DNA from 4 places in the Caballeronia sp. Lep1P3 genome. Region 2 is predicted to be linked to each of the others. Evidence: predicted binding sites of a transcription regulator. Region 2 holds the regulator's gene; each other region holds the start of a gene.
What was found. Region 2 encodes LexA, which represses DNA repair genes until DNA is damaged. Its sites were predicted from a motif close to ACTGTATNNNNATACAGT; they were not measured.
Positions count from the first base shown of each region.

Region 1: imuA (translesion DNA synthesis-associated protein ImuA) is a predicted target of LexA. The motif match lies at 1,194-1,211, and genes of this name have one in related genera.
Region 3: imuA (translesion DNA synthesis-associated protein ImuA) is a predicted target of LexA. The motif match lies at 2,844-2,861, and genes of this name have one in related genera.
Region 4: LDZ27_RS20595 (DUF2471 family protein) is a predicted target of LexA. The motif match lies at 2,579-2,596, and genes of this name have one in related genera.

Region 1 covers NZ_CP084265.1:1,282,569-1,287,075, forward strand. The annotation lists rRNA gene LDZ27_RS06025 (23S ribosomal RNA) at 1-801, shown strand, start outside; rRNA gene rrf (5S ribosomal RNA) at 924-1,036, shown strand; gene imuA (translesion DNA synthesis-associated protein ImuA) at 1,275-2,138, shown strand; gene LDZ27_RS06040 (DNA polymerase Y family protein) at 2,083-3,675, shown strand; gene LDZ27_RS06045 (error-prone DNA polymerase) at 3,683-4,507, shown strand, end outside.
Region 2 covers NZ_CP084265.1:1,667,427-1,671,933, forward strand. The annotation lists gene cysW (sulfate ABC transporter permease subunit CysW) at 1-392, opposite strand, end outside; gene cysT (sulfate ABC transporter permease subunit CysT) at 389-1,279, opposite strand; gene LDZ27_RS07820 (sulfate ABC transporter substrate-binding protein) at 1,384-2,430, opposite strand; gene lexA (transcriptional repressor LexA) at 2,676-3,344, shown strand; gene LDZ27_RS07830 (hypothetical protein) at 3,494-3,829, shown strand; gene LDZ27_RS07835 (DUF2939 domain-containing protein) at 3,916-4,497, shown strand.
Region 3 covers NZ_CP084269.1:69,556-74,062, reverse strand. The annotation lists gene LDZ27_RS26845 (error-prone DNA polymerase) at 1-708, opposite strand, end outside; gene LDZ27_RS26840 (DNA polymerase Y family protein) at 713-2,200, opposite strand; gene imuA (translesion DNA synthesis-associated protein ImuA) at 2,124-2,831, opposite strand; gene LDZ27_RS26830 (flagellar transcriptional regulator FlhD) at 3,312-3,566, shown strand; gene flhC (flagellar transcriptional regulator FlhC) at 3,569-4,153, shown strand; gene LDZ27_RS26820 (hypothetical protein) at 4,232-4,507, opposite strand, start outside.
Region 4 covers NZ_CP084266.1:1,322,815-1,327,321, forward strand. The annotation lists gene LDZ27_RS20580 (glycine C-acetyltransferase) at 55-1,257, opposite strand; gene LDZ27_RS20585 (helix-turn-helix domain-containing protein) at 1,412-2,050, shown strand; gene LDZ27_RS20590 (CsbD family protein) at 2,189-2,377, opposite strand; gene LDZ27_RS20595 (DUF2471 family protein) at 2,625-2,981, shown strand; gene LDZ27_RS20600 (DUF2252 domain-containing protein) at 3,026-4,462, opposite strand.

The DNA.
Region 1 (4,507 bases), 380 kb from region 2:
CGATCTGTGTAGGATAGGTGGGAGGCTATGAAACCGGAACGCCAGTTTCGGTGGAGCCGTCCTTGAAATACCACCCTGGTTTGTTTGAGGTTCTAACCTTGGTCCGTGATCCGGATCGGGGACAGTGCATGGTAGGCAGTTTGACTGGGGCGGTCTCCTCCCAAAGTGTAACGGAGGAGTACGAAGGTACGCTAGGTACGGTCGGAAATCGTGCTGATAGTGCAATGGCATAAGCGTGCTTAACTGCGAGACCGACAAGTCGAGCAGGTGCGAAAGCAGGTCATAGTGATCCGGTGGTTCTGTATGGAAGGGCCATCGCTCAACGGATAAAAGGTACTCTGGGGATAACAGGCTGATACCGCCCAAGAGTTCATATCGACGGCGGTGTTTGGCACCTCGATGTCGGCTCATCTCATCCTGGGGCTGTAGCCGGTCCCAAGGGTATGGCTGTTCGCCATTTAAAGAGGTACGTGAGCTGGGTTTAAAACGTCGTGAGACAGTTTGGTCCCTATCTGCCGTGGGCGTTGGATATTTGAAGGGGGCTGCTCCTAGTACGAGAGGACCGGAGTGGACGAACCTCTGGTGTACCGGTTGTCACGCCAGTGGCATCGCCGGGTAGCTATGTTCGGAAGAGATAACCGCTGAAAGCATCTAAGCGGGAAACTCGCCTTAAGATGAGATATCCCCGGGGCTTCGAGCCCCTTGAAGGGTCGTTCCAGACCAGGACGTTGATAGGTCAGGTGTGTAAGTGCAGTAATGCATTGAGCTAACTGATACTAATTGCCCGTAAGGCTTGATCCTATAACCGGTGTGTCTTAACCTGCGCCGGTTGAGTAAGCGACTGTGCCCAAACCAGTCACTACCCACTACTTCTTCCCAGATTGGTCGTGGCGCACCCCCGTGCGACGCGACAACCCGTCATGCCTGATGACCATAGCGAGTCGGTCCCACCCCTTCCCATCCCGAACAGGACCGTGAAACGACTCCACGCCGATGATAGTGCGGATTCCCGTGTGAAAGTAGGTAATCGTCAGGCTCCTCATGCTCCAACACAAAAACCCCACCCCACAAAGGTGGGGTTTTTGTGTTGGAGCGGCGGAAATCCTTATCGTCATCTCGCTCTAATTTCACGCCCTCCGTCTCAAAAGCCGTCCATCACGGCGTTCTCCTGCCCACCCGTCTCATCTCGAAATACTGTATAAATATACAGTACAAACAGAGGCCGCCACGCGTTCACGCGTGAGTGCACCCTGTGGCCGTCAGATGGGGAACTCATGGGCGCCGCACTGTCATTGCTCGATTTCGAACTGACGTCTCACTTGCAGAAGCAGCTTTGGCAAGGCGAGCACATCAGTGCCTCACATTCGAACGTCGTGTCGAGCGGCTACCGAATGCTCGATCACGTTTTGCCCGGCGCTGGCTGGCTGCCCGGCAGCGTGACCGAATTGCTGATCGAAGAGAGCGGCGTCGGGGAAATAAGGTTGCTCGCGCGCACGCTCCGGGAACTGACGACGGTTCAAAGCCGCTCCGTCGTGTTCGTTGCGCCGCCGTGGATGCCGAATTTTGCTGCTTTCCGCGCAATGCACATCGCGCCTCACAAGCTCGTCTGGGTCAAGGCGCCCGAGGATCAGGTGCCCTGGGCTGCGGAACAGTCGCTGAAGCAGGAAGGCATCGGCGCCGTGTTGATCTGGCTGCCCAAGGCGCGACCTGAGGCCTTGCGACGGCTTCAGGTCGCGGCCCAGGAGTCGCAGTCGCTGGCGTTTTTATTTCGTCCGCTGAACGCGGCGAAGCAATCCTCGGCGGCGCCGTTGCGCATCGTCTGTAAGCCGATGCTGCCGGCCACCGCGCAGACGATGAATCGCCGCGAATGGATGCAAGTCGTGATGCTGGAGCTCGACATCATCAAGCGGCGCGGTCCGCTGCTGCAAAAGCCGTTGCAGTTGCGCTTGCCGCTGCAGATGCCCGCGTTGCCCGAACATGTGCGGCGCGCGAGCCAGCAGAGGAAAGCACGGGAGGTCAAACATGTTGTGGATAGCGGTGACATTGCCGCTTTTATCGCTCGAAGCAGTCAGGCCGCCATCGATGCCATCCGCATCGGCAAATTCGATTTTGCCTGGAGCGAGGCCGACGCCTCATGAACACGCGCACGAGACCGATCAGCCGTGTTTCGCGCTCGCCGATCACGCGCGCATCCTGCTGCCGGATCTCATCGCGTATCGGCTGGGCGTGCGTCCCGGCAGCACGCGCTCGCACGCGTTCGCGCTGGCGCCGCGACTGACCTTGCTATCGGCCGATATCGACGAGGAGCAGCGCGCGCTCGAAGCGGTCGCGCTGGCATTGCTCGCGTTCACGCCGAAGGTCGTGCTCGCGCACGCGAATACGGTGTTGCTGGAAGTCGGCGCGAGCACGCGGCTTTTCGGCGGATTGCGTGTGCTGCTGGCAAAAGTGGCATCGACGGTGAAAGGATGCGGCTTCACGTCGCGCATGGGCTGTGCGCCGACCGCGTGGGGCGCGTGGCTGCTCGCGCACGCGCGCACGCGCCGCGTGGCGCGCCGGGTTCGCATCGTGAAGGAGACGACGCTCGTGCGCGCGCTCGACGCGTTGCCGGTATCGCTCGTGCCATCGGCGCAATCGCATGGGAACGCGTTCGAGCAGATCGGCTGCGCGACGCTCGCCGATCTGCGTCGCTTGCCGCGCAAGGGCGTCGCGCGACGATTCGGGCAGGGCATTCTGCAATGGCTCGCGCAGGCTTACGGGCAGGCGCCCGATCCGCGCGAGGCGTTTTGCGCGCCGGCATCGTTCGAGGCGCGGCTGGAATTGCAGGCGCGCGTCGAGAGCGCCGAGGCATTGTTGTTCGCGGCGCGCCGGCTCGTGCTGCAACTGGCCGGCTGGCTGAGCGCGCATCACGCGGCAGTGAGCGAATTTTCGCTGCTGCTCGAACACGAACTGACCGCGCGCCACGCGCCCAAAACCTCGACGCTCAGGATTGCGTGGGCGGTGCCGACGCGCGACGCCGATCACATCCTTTGGCTGCTGCGCGAAAAGCTGAATCAGGCGACGCTCGTCGCGCCGGTCATCGAGATGAAGTTGCTTGCCGACAAAGTGAGCGAGCACGCGCCGCCATCCGACACGCTGTTTCCGATGCCGAGTTCCGATAACGATTCGATGGCGCAATTGCTCGAGCGTCTGAGCGCGCGGCTGGGTGCGGAAAACGTCGTGCAACTGGTCGCGCGGGAGGATCATCGGCCGGAGGCGGCGATGACCGTCGAGCCCTATCAGGCGACGCGCGACAGCAAGCCCGCGCGCGCAAAGAAACAGAAGGCGTCGAAGGAGCCGCACGTCGAAGAAGCGCACGACGAAGAAGACGAAAAAGAAACCGCAGCCGAAGCCGAAGCCGACGAAGCGCTCCAGCTTCCCGATCGGGCCGTGCCTTCGCAGCCGCGCCCGTCGTGGATTCTCGAAACGCCGCAGAAGCTGAATCTGCGCAACGAGCGGCCGTTCTATCGCCGACCGCTCAAGCTGATCAGCCGGACGGAGCGCATCGAGGCGGGATGGTGGGACGGCAACGGCGTCCAGCGCGATTACTACGTCGCCTCGGACGATCGCGGCCGCATGTTCTGGCTGTATCGCGAGCGTTTGAGCGGCGACTGGTTCTTGCACGGATTTTTCGGATGACGCCGCGATGGACGACCTGAACGACATCATCGGCCTGGGCGGTGAGGACAATGGCAGCGGCAAAGGCTTCTCCGGCGCGGTGTCCGCATCGACGCTCCTGCCCGGCTACGCCGAACTGCACTGCCTGAGCAATTTCTCGTTCCTGCGCGGCGCGTCGCATCCGCAGGAACTGGCCGAGGCGGCGCTCGAACACGGCTACACCGCGCTCGCGATCACCGACGAATGTTCGCTTGCGGGCGTCGTTCGCGCGCACGCCGCAATCAAGCACATCGAGGCGAAAGTGCAGGCCGCGATCGACGCTGCGCGCCTTGCGGGCCAGCCGCTGCCCGACAAGTCCACGTTGAAGCTCATCATCGGCAGCGAATTGCATCTGACCGATGCCGACGGCGCGCCGTTTTGCACGCTGATCGCGCTCGCCACCGATCGCGAAGGCTACGGCAACCTGTCGGAACTGATTTCGCTCGCGCGTTCGCGTTCGCCGAAGGGCAACTATCGGATCGGACCGGAAGATTTCACCGATCCCGCCGCATCGTCCGATGCCAGCGACGCCACCGATCTGCGCGGCGATATCGCGCACCTGAAGCATTTGCCCGGTTGCCTGCTGATTCTCGTGCCGCAGCGCTCGGCGACGCTCGCCGACACGCTCGATCGCGCGCACTGGCTCGCGAGTTTCGCGGCGGGCCGGGCGTGGCTCGCGCTCGAACTCTGGCAGGACGGCAGCGACGACGAGCGCCTCGCCTCGTGCCGCGTGATTTCCGAAGCGAGCGGGCTGCCGCTCGTCGCGGCAAGCGGCGCGCTGATGCACGCACGCTCGCGCAAGCCCTTGCAGGAC
Region 2 (4,507 bases):
ACGTAAATGAGGCCTGAAATCACGGGCGAAACCGAAAACGGCAAGTCGATGAGCGTGGTCAGGAGCGCCTTGCCGCGAAACTCGAACTTCGCGATTGCCCATGACGCCGCCAGCCCGAACACGACGTTGAGCGGCACCGCGATTGCGGCCGTCGTCAGCGTGAGCTCGATGGCCGACCACGCGTCCGGGTCCTTCAGCGATTCGAAGTAATAGCCGATGCCTTTCGCGAACGCCTGCGCGAACACCGCGACGAGCGGCACGACGAGAAAAAGCGCGAGAAACAGGAGCGCAATGCCCGTGAGCAGCCAGCGCACGGCGCGCGGCTCGGTGACGGGATCGAGCTTGCGCGCGCTGCGCGCGGCGCTCGTATCGAGCGGCAGTACCTTGCTCATGCGTCACCTCGCGCGACATGAAGCGACGGCGCGGTCGCGGGCGCGGCGCCCGTCCTGCTCGTGCGCCGCTGCAGGAGCCATTGCAGCGTGTTGATGAGGAGCAGCATCAGAAACGACACACACAGCATCACGACGGCGAGCGCGGTCGCGCCCGCGTAGTCGTATTGCTCGAGCTTCGTGATGATGAGCAGCGACGTGATCTCGGACTTCATCGGCACGTTGCCGGCGATAAAAATCACCGAGCCGTATTCGCCGAGCGCACGCGCGAACGCGAGCGCGAAACCCGTCAGCAAGGCCGGAAGCACGGAGGGAAGAACGACGCGGCGAAACGTCAGCCAGCGCGTCGCGCCGAGGCACGCGGCGGCTTCTTCCTGCTCGCGCTCGAAGTCTTCGAGCACGGGCTGCACTGTGCGGACGACGAACGGCAGCCCGATGAACGTGAGCGCAACGAGCACGCCGAGCGGCGTGAACGCGATCTTGATGCCGAGCGGCGCGAGATACTGGCCGATCCATCCGTTGCCCGCGTAGACCGCTGCGAGCGAGATGCCGGCAACCGACGTCGGCAGCGCGAACGGCAGATCGACGATGGCATCGACGATACGCTTCATCGGGAACGTGTAACGCACGAGCACCCACGCGACCAGAAAGCCGAACACCGCGTTGATGAGCGCCCCGCCGAGCGCCGCGCCGAACGTCAGCCGGTAAGAAGCCAGCACGCGCGGCGCCGTGACCGCGCGCACGAATTGCGCCCAGTCGAGCGTCGCTGTCTTGGCGAAGGTCGCGGCGAGCGGTATCAGCACCACGAGGCTCAGATACGCGAGCGTGATGCCGAGCGTCAAGCCGAAGCCCGGCAGTGCGCTCGGCTTGCGCAGAGTGAAAGTCGTCATCCTTGGAACGTCCTATTTCCAGTGCGCCGGGGAGCGCGTGTCGCTACGGGCTTGTGTTGCCGGCGGCGTCGTGGCGCGCCGCTCGGTTTCTCATCTGGTCGCGCTTACTGCGGCTGATAGATCGAATCGAACACGCCGCCATCCGCGAAATGCGTCTTCTGAGCCTTCGCCCAGCCGCCGAAGGTATCGTCGATGGTGTAGAGCTTGAGCTTCGGGAACTGCTTCGTGAGTTCGGCGGGCACTTTGTCCGAGCGCGGACGATAGAAATTGCGCGCGGCGATCTGCTGGCCTTCGTCGCTATAGAGATACTTCAGATATGCCTCGGCGAGCTTGCGCGTGCCGTGCTTGTCGACGACCTTGTCGACCACTGCGACCGGCGGCTCGGCCAGAATGCTCACCGACGGCACCACGATCTCGAACTTCTCCGGACCGAATTCCTTCAGTGAGAGAAACGCCTCGTTTTCCCACGCGATCAGCACGTCGCCCTGACCGCGCTGCACGAAGCTCGTCGTTGCGCCGCGCGCACCCGAGTCGAGCACGCCGGCGTTCTTGTACAGCTTCGCGACGAAATCCTTCGCCGTCTGCTCGTTGCCGCCCGGCTTGTGCTGCGCATAGGCCCACGCCGCGAGATAGTTCCAGCGCGCGCCGCCTGACGTTTTCGGGTTCGGCGTGACGATGGAGACGCCCGGCTTCGTCAGATCGTCCCAGTCCTTGATGTGCTTGGGATTGCCCTTGCGCACGAGGAAGACGATCGTCGAGGTATAGGGCGATGCGTTGTCCGGAAGACGCTTCTGCCAGTCGCCGCCGACGAGACCCTTGCTCGCGAGCGCGTCGATGTCGTAGGCGAGCGCGAGCGTCACGACGTCGGCCTGCAAGCCGTCCAGAACCGCGCGCGCCTGACCGCCCGAGCCGCCGTGCGACTGCTTGAACGTGACCGTTTCGCCGGTCTCGGCTTTCCATTTCTTCGCGAAAGCCTGGTTGAAGTCCTGATACAGCTCGCGCGTGGGATCGTAGGAGACATTCAGAAACGACGTCTCCGCATGCGCCGGAACGCTCGCCCCCACAGTCGCGCCGACGCTCGCCGCCGTCAGTGCGAGCGCCGTCAGCAGTTTCCTCGCGCTGGTTCCCAATCCCGTCCTCGTGCTTTGCATTCCCCGTTCTCCGTCTTATCGAATTGACGGATTCAGTCTAACGAGCCTCCTATATGAACAGAAATAATCGTTTTTCACTTTTTTATATCCGATGATGCTAAGGCCGCAGCGACATCTCACGAGCGATCGGCGGCGGGTGTGCGTCGGGCGCTGCGGCGAGAACTTAAAGTAAAGCTTGAAAACCGCGAAATACTGTATAAAAATACAGTCATTGTTCTTCCACCGTTGCACAGAGGCCCGAGCCAGTGACCAGAACCTCCAAACTAACCGCGCGGCAGCAGCAGGTCTTCGAATTGATCCAGCGCGCGATCGAACGCACCGGCTTTCCGCCCACGCGCGCGGAGATTGCCGCTGAATTGGGCTTCAGTTCGGCGAATTCGGCGGAAGAACACCTGCGGGCACTGGCGCGCAAGGGCGTCATCGAACTGGCGGCGGGTTCATCGCGGGGCATCCGGCTGATCGCGGAAGCGAGCCGGTCGGAGGAACTGCCGCATCAGTTCACGCTGCCGCATCCGAGCATCATGCAGTTGTCCCTGCCACTCGTCGGGCGTGTCGCGGCGGGCAGTCCTATCCTCGCCCAGGAGCACATCGCGCAGCACTACGCGTGCGATCCCGCGCTGTTCTCCAGCAAGCCGGACTATCTGCTGAAGGTGCGCGGCCTGTCCATGCGCGATGCCGGCATCCTCGACGGCGACCTGCTCGCCGTGCAAAAGCGCACGGAGGCGAAGGACGGGCAGATCGTCGTCGCGCGTATCGGCGACGACGTCACCGTGAAGCGCTGGAAGCGCCTGCCGGATGGCGTCGAACTGATCGCGGAGAACCCGGACTACGAGAACATCTTCGTGCGCTCGGGCAGCGGCGAGTTCGCGCTCGAAGGCATCGCGGTGGGCCTGATTCGCTCAGGCGAGTTTTAACGGTCGAGCGGCGACGTCGACGCAAGACGCGCCGAGAGCGTTCGCCTCACCTCACGCCACGCACGACGCGGCGCGTTTCGAATACATCGAGCATGGTCGGCAGCCGAACGCGGCTCGCCGCAGTGCGTCCTATCGTCTGGAGAGTCATGATGGAACGTTTTGCCCGTTTGCTGCCCTTCCGCCAGTTCGGCCGCCTGCGTCATCTGCGCGCGTTGATCTCCTGCGGTGCCACAGCGCGTCCGCGCGCCGAAGCCGCGCCTGATCTCTTCGACGAAATGCCGGCGCTGCCTTCGCGGCAGCCCGCGTTCGCGCGTGTATCGCTTGCTCAGCCCGTCTATGCGGAACCGGCGCCGCGTGCCCCGGTGCGCGTGTACCGCAGCGAGTCGCGGCTCATCATGGTCGGGAAGATCGGCGAAGTGTCGCGCATGATCGACCGCTGTATCGACGAGGAACGCGCGGCGCTGTCGGGCGGCACGCTCGCGTAACTTCGCGTTTGTTTAAATCGCGGGATCGTTCGCGCGTGCGTGTGGTCAATCGGAAAACCGCATCCACGAAGAGGCGCTTTCGCCGCATGTCCCGCACTACCCGTTCTATTGCCGTCAGCCTTGCGGTTCTTGCGCTCGTCGCCGCGCTCGGACTGGTGTACGCGTCGCCGTATATCGCGTTGGAGCGCGTCAAGCGCGCTGCCGATGCGCGCGACGCGCAGACCGTCAATGAGTACGTCGACTTTCCGGCGCTGCGCACGAGCCTGAAGGATCAGGTCGCGGCGCTCCTGACCCGGCGCATCGATGTGCAGAAGAACGGCAATCCGCTCGCCATCATCGGCGCGATGATCGGCGCGGCGCTCGTCGGGCCGCTAGTGGACTCATATGCGACGCCGGACGGCGTAGCCGCCATTCTCAATGGCATCCCGCCTCGCGGCGAGCCCGGCGAACGGCCGCCCGCGCCACGGCAAACCGATAGCCCGACAACCGCCGGCAGCGCGCCAGGAATTGACGCGGAGCAACCGCCGCAAACGACGGCCGGATATCGCGACATCGACACGTTCGTGGTGACGTATCAGCACGGCGTCGGCGATGCCCGCTATTCAGCCATCTTTCATCGCAGCGGTCTGATTTCGTGGAAGCTCGTCGCCGTCGATCTCAACGGCTGACGCGCCTCCG
Region 3 (4,507 bases), on a different replicon from region 2:
CAGTTCGAACCCGCACTCGGCAATCGACCGGTTCAGACGCACAGCCGTCAGTGTGTCTTGCAGCGGCTTGCGCGAGCGGACGTGCATGGTGACGCCGCCGGTGGCGACTACCGGGACACCATGTTTATCCGCGACGTATTCGACGATGCCGCGGTGAATGTCGTCCATCGCGCGGGCGTGGAGTGTCAGCGCCGCCCAGCAGCGTCCCTCGAACGTGCGCGCGAGCCATTCCATCTGTGCATCCAGTCGCTCCTCCTTTGCCGGATACTCGGGCGACAGGATGACGAGGCAGTCGGGCAGACCCGTCAGGTGGTCATAGGGCGCTTGAGGCCACGCGAGATCGCTCGGCGTCAGAAGATACGTGCCCTTCGATGTGCGCGTGCGCGCCAGGGTGATGAGTTCCGACAGGTTCCCATAGCCGTTGCGGTTCATGGCCAGCGCCGTGAAGGCAAGGGCGGGCGTCCCGTCCGGGTTCATGAGTTGGAAATGCGCGCCGACGATGAGCCGGATATTCGCTTCCTTCGCGGCGACATGCGCACGCACGATGCCCGCGAGCGAGCATTCGTCGGTGATGGCGATCGCGAGATAGCCAAGCTGCTCAGCGCGCAGAATCAGTTCTTCCGAGTGCGAGGCGCCGCGCAGGAACGTGAAGTTGGAGAAGCACTGCAACTCGGCATAGCCGGGCAGCATGGAGGTGTACACGTCCATCGCTTCAGCCGAACAGACCGTGCAGGAACCACCGAGGATCTTCTTCGGCGCGGCTGCCGACGCGCTCGCGGTAGATCCAGTAGCAGGTGTGATCGTCGGCTTCCGCGACAAAGTAATCGCGCGTGACGAGCTCGCCGCCCCACCATCCCGCTTCGACGCGCTCGCCGGGGGATACCGTGCGCAACGGACTGCCGTAGAACGGCCGGTGCTGGCGCGTCATCAACTGGATGGGCGTCTCCAGCAACCACGAGGGGCGCGGCTGGTCGCCGGGCAGAGGGCAGCCTTTGACGTCGCTTGTCACCGGCACCCAGTTCGACACGATCTCGGGCCGATGGTCGGCCATGGGCGCGGCGCGCAAGACATTCTCGTGGCCAAGACGCGCGACGAGCAACTCCATCAGCCGGTTATGGTCGGCTGCGCTGCCGCCTGGCTCGGGGAATAGGGTGTCGGACGGCGGCTCGGCCGCTTCGACGTCATTCACTTCTAGACGCACGGCGATGACCGCGGCCGCGAGCTCGACGCGCCCCAACCGTTCCTTGAGCAAGCGCGTGAGGTGTTCCTCGTGCCATGTCGGCTCGGCGAGCGCCACCTCAATCGTCGTTGGTGGCAACGCCGCGCGCCCGCGCTCATGTTCGAGTTCGATCGAGAAGCGCGTCAGCGCCAGTTGCTTGCTGGCGAGCCAACCGGTCAATTGCACGATAAGCCGCCGCGCGACAAAGAGGACGGCTTCCGCATGCTCGACGCGATCGGGCAATTCGATACGTGCGTTGAAGGACGGGGGCGTCTGGACCCATTCATACAGTTCGGGCGCTTCGCCAACTGCGCGATCGAGCGTATCCAGCAGCGCGGTACCGCAGCGCTTCTTCAGACCGGCGCGCGGCAAGCGCCGCAGGTCCGCCACGCTCGTGCATCCGAGGCCATCGAACCAGTCGGCATAGCGCCGGGCTTCGAGTACCAACAGCGCGGGAAAGCGCGGCAACTGGCGCATGAGCGAGCGAATGGAAAGTCGGTGACCGCCGCGATAACGCGCCATCAGCCACGCGCTTTGGCCGGTGGGCGCGACGCTCATCCGGACCGTGAAGCCGAAAGCCGCGAGCGAGGCGCGGATCGCGCGTCTAAGCGCGCGCACGCCACCGAATAGCCGCAAGCTCGCCGACACGTCGACCAATACCGTCTGCTCCTCAGCGATCGCAACCTGCGGGCTGAACTGCATGAGGGCGGTAGCGACGTCCGCGACGGCCTGCTGCTCCTTGAGTTCGTCCTTGTCGTGAATGCGCGCATCGGGCGCGAGCGTAAGAACGCCGCCTTTGCGCATGCCCATTCGAACACCCGCCTCGTGCGCTGCCTGATCGAGCGCGACGACACGCTCATGGTCGAGCACGACCAAGCCTAAGCTCGAGGCGAAGCCGGCAGCCTCACTCGTGGACGACCAGTTCGGCTGGAAGACTTCTCGGCTGAGGTGCGGCAGATACACGCCGATCCACACTTGCATGGCGATTCAACAGGATAGGCGAATGGGTCAGTCCAACGACAAGCGGCTCGTCACGCGCGGGGCCGCGGCGCTTAACAAACTCCAATGAAACGCTGTCACGCGCAGGGCGCACAGCAATGCGAAGCGGCGCAGGGGACGTGTCGCTCGCAGCAGCGAGCGGCCGCAGCATGAAGAACAGCGACTCGCTGGTCTGCGCGGCAAGGTGCAGGCGGCGTAGCGCTTCCGGTCGCACATGCGTTTGCCAGAAGAGCAGCGCGCCGAACGTCCCTGCGCGAAGGATCTGCTCACCCGCCCACAGCGCATCGGCGGTCTTTTGGGCGCGCACGACGTTGATCGACGTCTCAGGCAGGCCCCAGTAGGCCGCCGCTTCGGGTTGAAAGCGATGAGGGGGCTGCAGGAAAGCAATGCGCCGTTGGGCGACAGCCTTCAGCGCTGGCAGCAGCAATCGCATTTCTCCAACGCCCGGCTGCTGCACCAACAAGTCCGTCAGCGCGCCTTTGGGCCAACCGCCGCCCGGCAGTTCTGCGGCAAGCGTCTCAGATCCACACGGCACGACGTTGACGCGAGCAGACGACAGTTGCGAGCCGCGCCAAATCGATGGATGCAGGTCTTCGAGGGCCAACGCTCCCATGTTCAACCCCGTACTGTATGTTTGTACAGTAGTCTACACCATTGCGGCGGCGCTTTAGTCCCACCATATCCATCGGACAAAGTTAAGCGGTGGTAACACTGTCGCCCAATAGCCGCGGTAAAACCGTAACGAGGTAAGTGTTACGTATTCAATGCAGCTGCAATCCCCCGCAAAAAAGAACCAAGCGATGCACTGATTGAGCGAAAAGAGGTGTCTTTTCGCTGCAAACATGTGCGTGGCCCGCGTAGCGTCGACGCGCGCTCAGAAGCGCACCGCATTTTCCGACGTTTGCGACGGCGATAGTTGGTGCGGCAAAGGTTTGCGACTGTAACTTTTTGTTGCAGACGCCCCCCTTTTTAAGCAGACAATTCGCTCGCGCTGTCCCTAGGCGCTCCCGACGCTCACTACGGTCACAGCCACTTCGGTACGCCAGCCATGACACACGCCAGCCACGACCTTGCTTCCATCCGCGACTTGAACTTGTCGTACCTCACGCTCGCGCGGCGCGTTCTGGCGTCCGACCGGGAAGCAGCACAGTCGCATCTGGGGCTCTCGGTGGACATGGCGGACCTGCTGCTCAAGCTCTCGCCTGAGCAGACGCAGAAGCTTGCATCGTCGTCACAAGTGCTGTGCTTTTTTCGCATGAGCACCGATGCAATGCTGGCGGGCCTCGCCGGCCGCAGCAGCGAAGCTGACACGTCGGCCGTCGCTCACGACGCCCTTCTGGCGGCCTAAAGATGACCACGACCACGCCTTCGAAAAGCCTCGCTGCGGAAGCTGCTCAGGTCATGCGCGCGATTGCGCTGATCAAGCTCGGCGCTCGCATGCAGGTTCTTGAGTCGGAAATCCCGACGCTCTCGCGTGAGCGCCTGATTCGCCTGTACCGGGAAGTGAAGGGCGCATCGCCGCCCAAGGGCATGCTGCCGTTTTCGGAGGACTGGTACCTGACGTGGGCGCCGAACATCCACACGTCGATGTTCGCGAACGTCTATGCCTTCCTCGAAGCGAATACCGAAGGGCTGGATCGTGTCGACTTGCTGACGCGCGCCTATGCGCTGTATGCCGAGCACTTCACGATGAACGGGGAGGCGTTGCAAATGGACCTGACGCGCGCCTGGACGTATATCCGTTTCAAGGACGCCGGAATCCTCCGTCTCGCGGGCTGCACGCATTGCCGCGGAAAGTTCGTCGCGCACGCACACGAGCCGTCGCATTCGATGGTGTGCGGCATCTGCCAGCCGCCGTCGCGCGCAGGCAAGACCAAGGCGGCCGCGAAAGCAGCGCTCGAGCGCGACGCCGCTCTGCAAGCACAAGCGGCTTGACCGTTCGTCCGAAAGCGGTCTTCGGCACGTTGAAGAGCCGCAAGTTCGACTGACGTCCAGCCGCGCGGTGCTCCGCTGTTACTTCCGTCCGTCGGCGGCGAACCGGGGCGGAAAGACAATACGGCCCAAGTCATCGCGCTCAAGCGGAACGTCCGGACCGTCCAGCAGCTTCTCGACCTCTTCCACCTCAGGCAACGGCGGCCACGGCCAAGCTCCAGTCGCCCACGATGGAATCTCGGTCTGACGAACGAAGCCGAACTCCTCGGGCTCGTCCCATATGGAATCGAACGTCTCGTTGAGGATTTGCTGCATATAGGCGACGTGCTCGAGACGCATCGACCACCAGTGACGGCG
Region 4 (4,507 bases), on a different replicon from region 2:
TCGGACTGCAGGGGTGGCGCTTGATAGTGTTATGCGCATAAAGTCCGCCGCGCATCAGCGGATCACGCCCAGCGAGCGGCCGACGCGAGCGAACGCGTCCACGGCGCGGTCTATCTGTTCGGGCGTATGCGCGGCGCTCATTTGGGTACGAATGCGCGCGCGTCCTTTGGGCACGACAGGATAGGAAAAGCCGATTACATACACGCCTTCGTTGAGCAAGTCGTCTGCCATCTGGGAGGCGAGTTGCGCATCGCCGAGCATCACTGGAATGATCGGGTGTTCGCCGGGAATCAGGTCGAAGCCTAGCGAAGTCATTCTTTCGCGGAAGCGCGCGCCATTCTCGCGGACGCGACTGCGCAAAGCGCCGCCTTCGTCGCTCGCGATCAGTTCCAACACCTTCAAAGAAGCCGCAGCGATACTCGGCGCGAGCGTATTCGAGAAAAGATAGGGGCGGCTGCGCTGGCGCAATAGTTCGATGATTTCCGCGTGGCCCGCGACGTACCCGCCCGATGCGCCGCCGAGCGCCTTGCCCAGCGTGCCGGTGATGATGTCCACGCGGTCCAGCACGCCGCAATGTTCGGGCGTGCCACGACCGTTTTCGCCGATGAAACCCACGGCGTGCGAGTCGTCCACCATGACGAGCGCGCCGTAGCGGTCGGCCAGATCGCGGATGCCGGCGAGATCGGCGATGATGCCGTCCATTGAAAAGACGCCGTCCGTCGCGATCAGCTTGAAGCGCGCGCCAGCGGCGTCGGCTTCCTGAAGACGCGCTTCGAGATCGGCGAGATCGTTGTTCTTGTAGCGCAGCCGGCGCGCCTTCGACAGGCGCACGCCATCGATGATGCTCGCGTGGTTCAGTTCGTCGCTGATGATCGCGTCGTCCTCGGTCAGCAGCGTCTCGAAAAGCCCGCCGTTTGCGTCGAAGCAACTCGAGTAGAGAATGGCATCGTCGGTGCCGAGGAATTGCGCGATGGCCTTTTCCAGCGTCTTGTGGATCGTCTGAGTGCCGCAGATGAAACGCACGGACGCCATCCCGAAACCGTCGGCGTCCAATCCTTGCTTCGCGGCTTCTATCAAGCGCGGGTCGTCCGCAAGACCGAGATAGTTGTTTGCGCAGAAGTTCAACACTTCTGAACCGTCGGCGAGCCGGATGTTCGATGACTGCGGGCTTGCGATCACGCGTTCCTGCTTATAAAAGCCGGCCGCGCGAATGCCTTCGATGGTTTCGCGCAGGTGCGACAAGAATTCGTTCTTCATCGGCGTCTTCCTCGTGGACTTTCCCGACCGGCTGGCGGCGGACAACCGGCGCGCAGTCTTTCCGTCCTGTTATAGTGCATCGATCAAACCGGATCGGTTCGGTATTTCGAACCCTCGTCCAATATATCGAACACTTTAAGGGAACAAAAGACTCATGGCAAGCTCGCGCTCGGAAGCGTCGGCGGAAGCGTCGGCGGAAGCGTCGGCGGAAGCGTCGGCGGGAGAGGCGGCGGCATCGGCGCCGGCCCCGCCGCGCGTCGGAGAACACATTCAGCGTCTGCGCAACGAGCGCAAGTTGACGCTCGATGATTTATCGCGTGCGGCCGGCGTCTCAAAGTCGATGCTGTCGGAGATCGAGCGCGACAAGGCGAATCCGACGATCGCCGTCGCGTGGCGGCTGACGAACGCGCTCGGAATCAGCCTCGATCAATTGTTCGCGCAGCAAAAGCCCGCAGAGGCGATCCGCGTCGCGAGTCCACGCGACATCCCGACGCTCAACGGCGACAACGGTGGGTATCAATTGCGTGTGTGGGGCCCGATCGAATTGGCGGGCAAGTTCGAATGGTATGAGCTCACGTTGCAACCGGGAGCGGCCCTCACGTCGAACGCGCATGAGCCTGGGACGCGCGAGCATGTCACGGTGCTGAACGGGGCCATCGAAGTCGAGGCCTCCGGCGCGAGGCGCCGGCTCAAAGCCGGCGAAACGGCAAGATATGCCGCCGACGACGGCCATGCCATCCGCAACGTGGGTCGATCCGAGGCGAAGGCGCTGCTCGTCGTCATCCACGGTTAGAGGCGTCGCGCGACTATGAGCGCGGGGCCGGAACTTTATGCGCATCAAGCTGCCCGCGCCCCCCGCTAAGTAAAAACGGGACGCCGCAATGGCGTCCCGCTTCCGAGCCGAGCCGCCAACCAGCGGCGGCAATCCGAGTTACGGATTCTTCTTTACGCTGTCCTTCACATCCTCGCGGACATCGCCCGCGCCCTTCTGGATCTTGCCGGCGGCTTGCTGCATGTCGCCCTTGGCTTCCTGCGCCGGATCGTCGGTCGCCTTGCCGACTGCCTCGTTGATCTTCCCCTTCACTTGCTGGCCGACGCCTTTCACTTGGTCTTCGTTCATCCTGGTTCTCCTTTAGTTTCAGCGCTCGTTCGCGCAGAACTCCGGTTGTCGGACGCGTAGCGCACTCGACGACCCGAAGCATGGTTCTAGCATGCGCTCCCAGGCCCCGTTTCCATAGCGGCGCATGTCTGAATCGCGCGTAGGCGGAATCGCACATACACCGGCCGCCATCAGCGCGACGCTATTTTCATCGGAGCCAGTACTGTATATTTATACAGTACAGCGAGACCGTAGAAGGGGTGAAGACATGGATTCGAATGGCGAGCATCTGAGCAAGAAGCAGTTCGCGCGGGCCGTGCGCGACCTCGAGCGCATTACGCGGCAAGTCGCGGGGCGCTATATCGAGAAAGGCGTTCCGCTGACGTGGCGTCTATTGCATGCGATCGAAGCCGAAGCCGTCGCGGACCTGGGTTTCGCCGGCCGGCACGAGGCGGCGCTGCGCGAACTATTCGCGCGTCCCGACAACTTCCAGTACCCGGAGACGGACGATGTCGTCGATATCGCATCGTCCGACGCATTGCCGGCAGTCTTCGCATTCGCGGTCGATGCCTACGAAAGCGCCGCGCGCCAAGGCCGGCCGCAACTGGCGATCGCTGCACACTGATGCGCGCGGAAACGTCTTCGCGACGCGTGCTGCGGTCGATTTCGTCACGGCGAGAAATCCGCAGCCATGTCGGCGTCGGTGCGCGCCTCGAGTTCGCCGCTCCGGCACGCGGCGCGGAACCGCTCGTAGTCCTGCTCGACTTGCTGTGCGCAGGCGCGTCCGTACCGAACGAGCGCCTCCGCGAAGCGCTCACTTCTGCCGATGTACGCCGAAATCTCCGGCGCGCAGCCGCCAGCCTTCGCGTGCGCGCGGGCGAGCGCCCAGCCGCATAAGCCGGCGTAACGGCGCAGGCCGTCCTTGTCGAGCGTCTCGAGTTCGACCGATATCTTCATGTCGCGCAGTTGGCGCACGTAAAAGGTGCGTCCGAGCGCGCCTGTCGCCCAGCCGAGAAACGGATCGCTCGCCGCCTGCATCAGACGTTGCCCGTGGACGACGCGCAAGCCATCGTGCGTGATGCCGCGCTCGCGGATTCCCGCCTTCGCGTATCGCGCGACGACCGACATCGACGCTTCCTTCAATTGCAGAAAAAGCGGCTTGCCGTGATGGTCGGTCAGCAACAGCACGAGACAGCGCGTGCCGACGCTTCCCACGCCCACCACCTTGAATGCGACGTCCTGAAGCGCGAACTGCGCAAGCAATGCGGCGCGCTCGGGCGTGAGCGAAGCGGCGTAGTCGCGCATCAAGGCGGTGAACAACGTCGAACGATCGTGCGTCATCGCCATCCATTCGTCGTCGGGGTCGATCAGCGAACTTGTGCCGCGAATGTGAAACACCGCGGGCGGTGCATCGCGGATGCGCCATCCGTCGCCCGTACGGTCGGCGAGCTTCGGCAGCATCGTTCCGTGCGTGCGCCGCAAAGCGCGCGCGATGCCTCGACGGACGCGGCGACGGCCGTCGTCGGTGCGCGCGAGATCGTGCATGCGTGCAAAGGTGATCCGTTCGTGCCACAGGTCGAGCGCGCTCATTTCGGCGTACTCGGCCATGTGCCGCTGATAGCTCTGCGTCGCCTCGAACGCGCACTCGTCGGCGCTCAGCGGGCCGTGACCCAGGTGCCGGCCCGCCACGCTCAGGCTGCCGGCCAGACGCTTGATGTCCCATTCCCACGGCCCGCGCGAAGTTTCGTCGAAATCGTTGAGATCGAAGACGAGCGCGCGCTCCGGCGTCGCGAAGCCGCCGAAGTTGGCGAGGTGACAGTCGCCGCAAATCTGGAAATGGATACCGCTGTCGAGTGTGCCCGCCAGATCGTGCGCGTGCACGATCGCGCTGCCGCGATAAAACGCGAACGGCGACGCCAGCATCCGGCCATAGCGCAGCGGAACGAGCGCGGCGACACGCCTCTCGCTACTGATGCGCAGCAATTCGACGGGGTCTCGCGCGACATTGCCGATCGCGTCTTGCGTCGCGCGGGGCGCGCGTCGCCTGGCCGCGCGTCCCGCCTCACGCCGCTCGCGCCACGATTGCACTCCCTGCGCCTGGTTCATTGCGCCTTCCTCGTCGTCATCGTGATGGGTGCGTGAGCGCAGGAT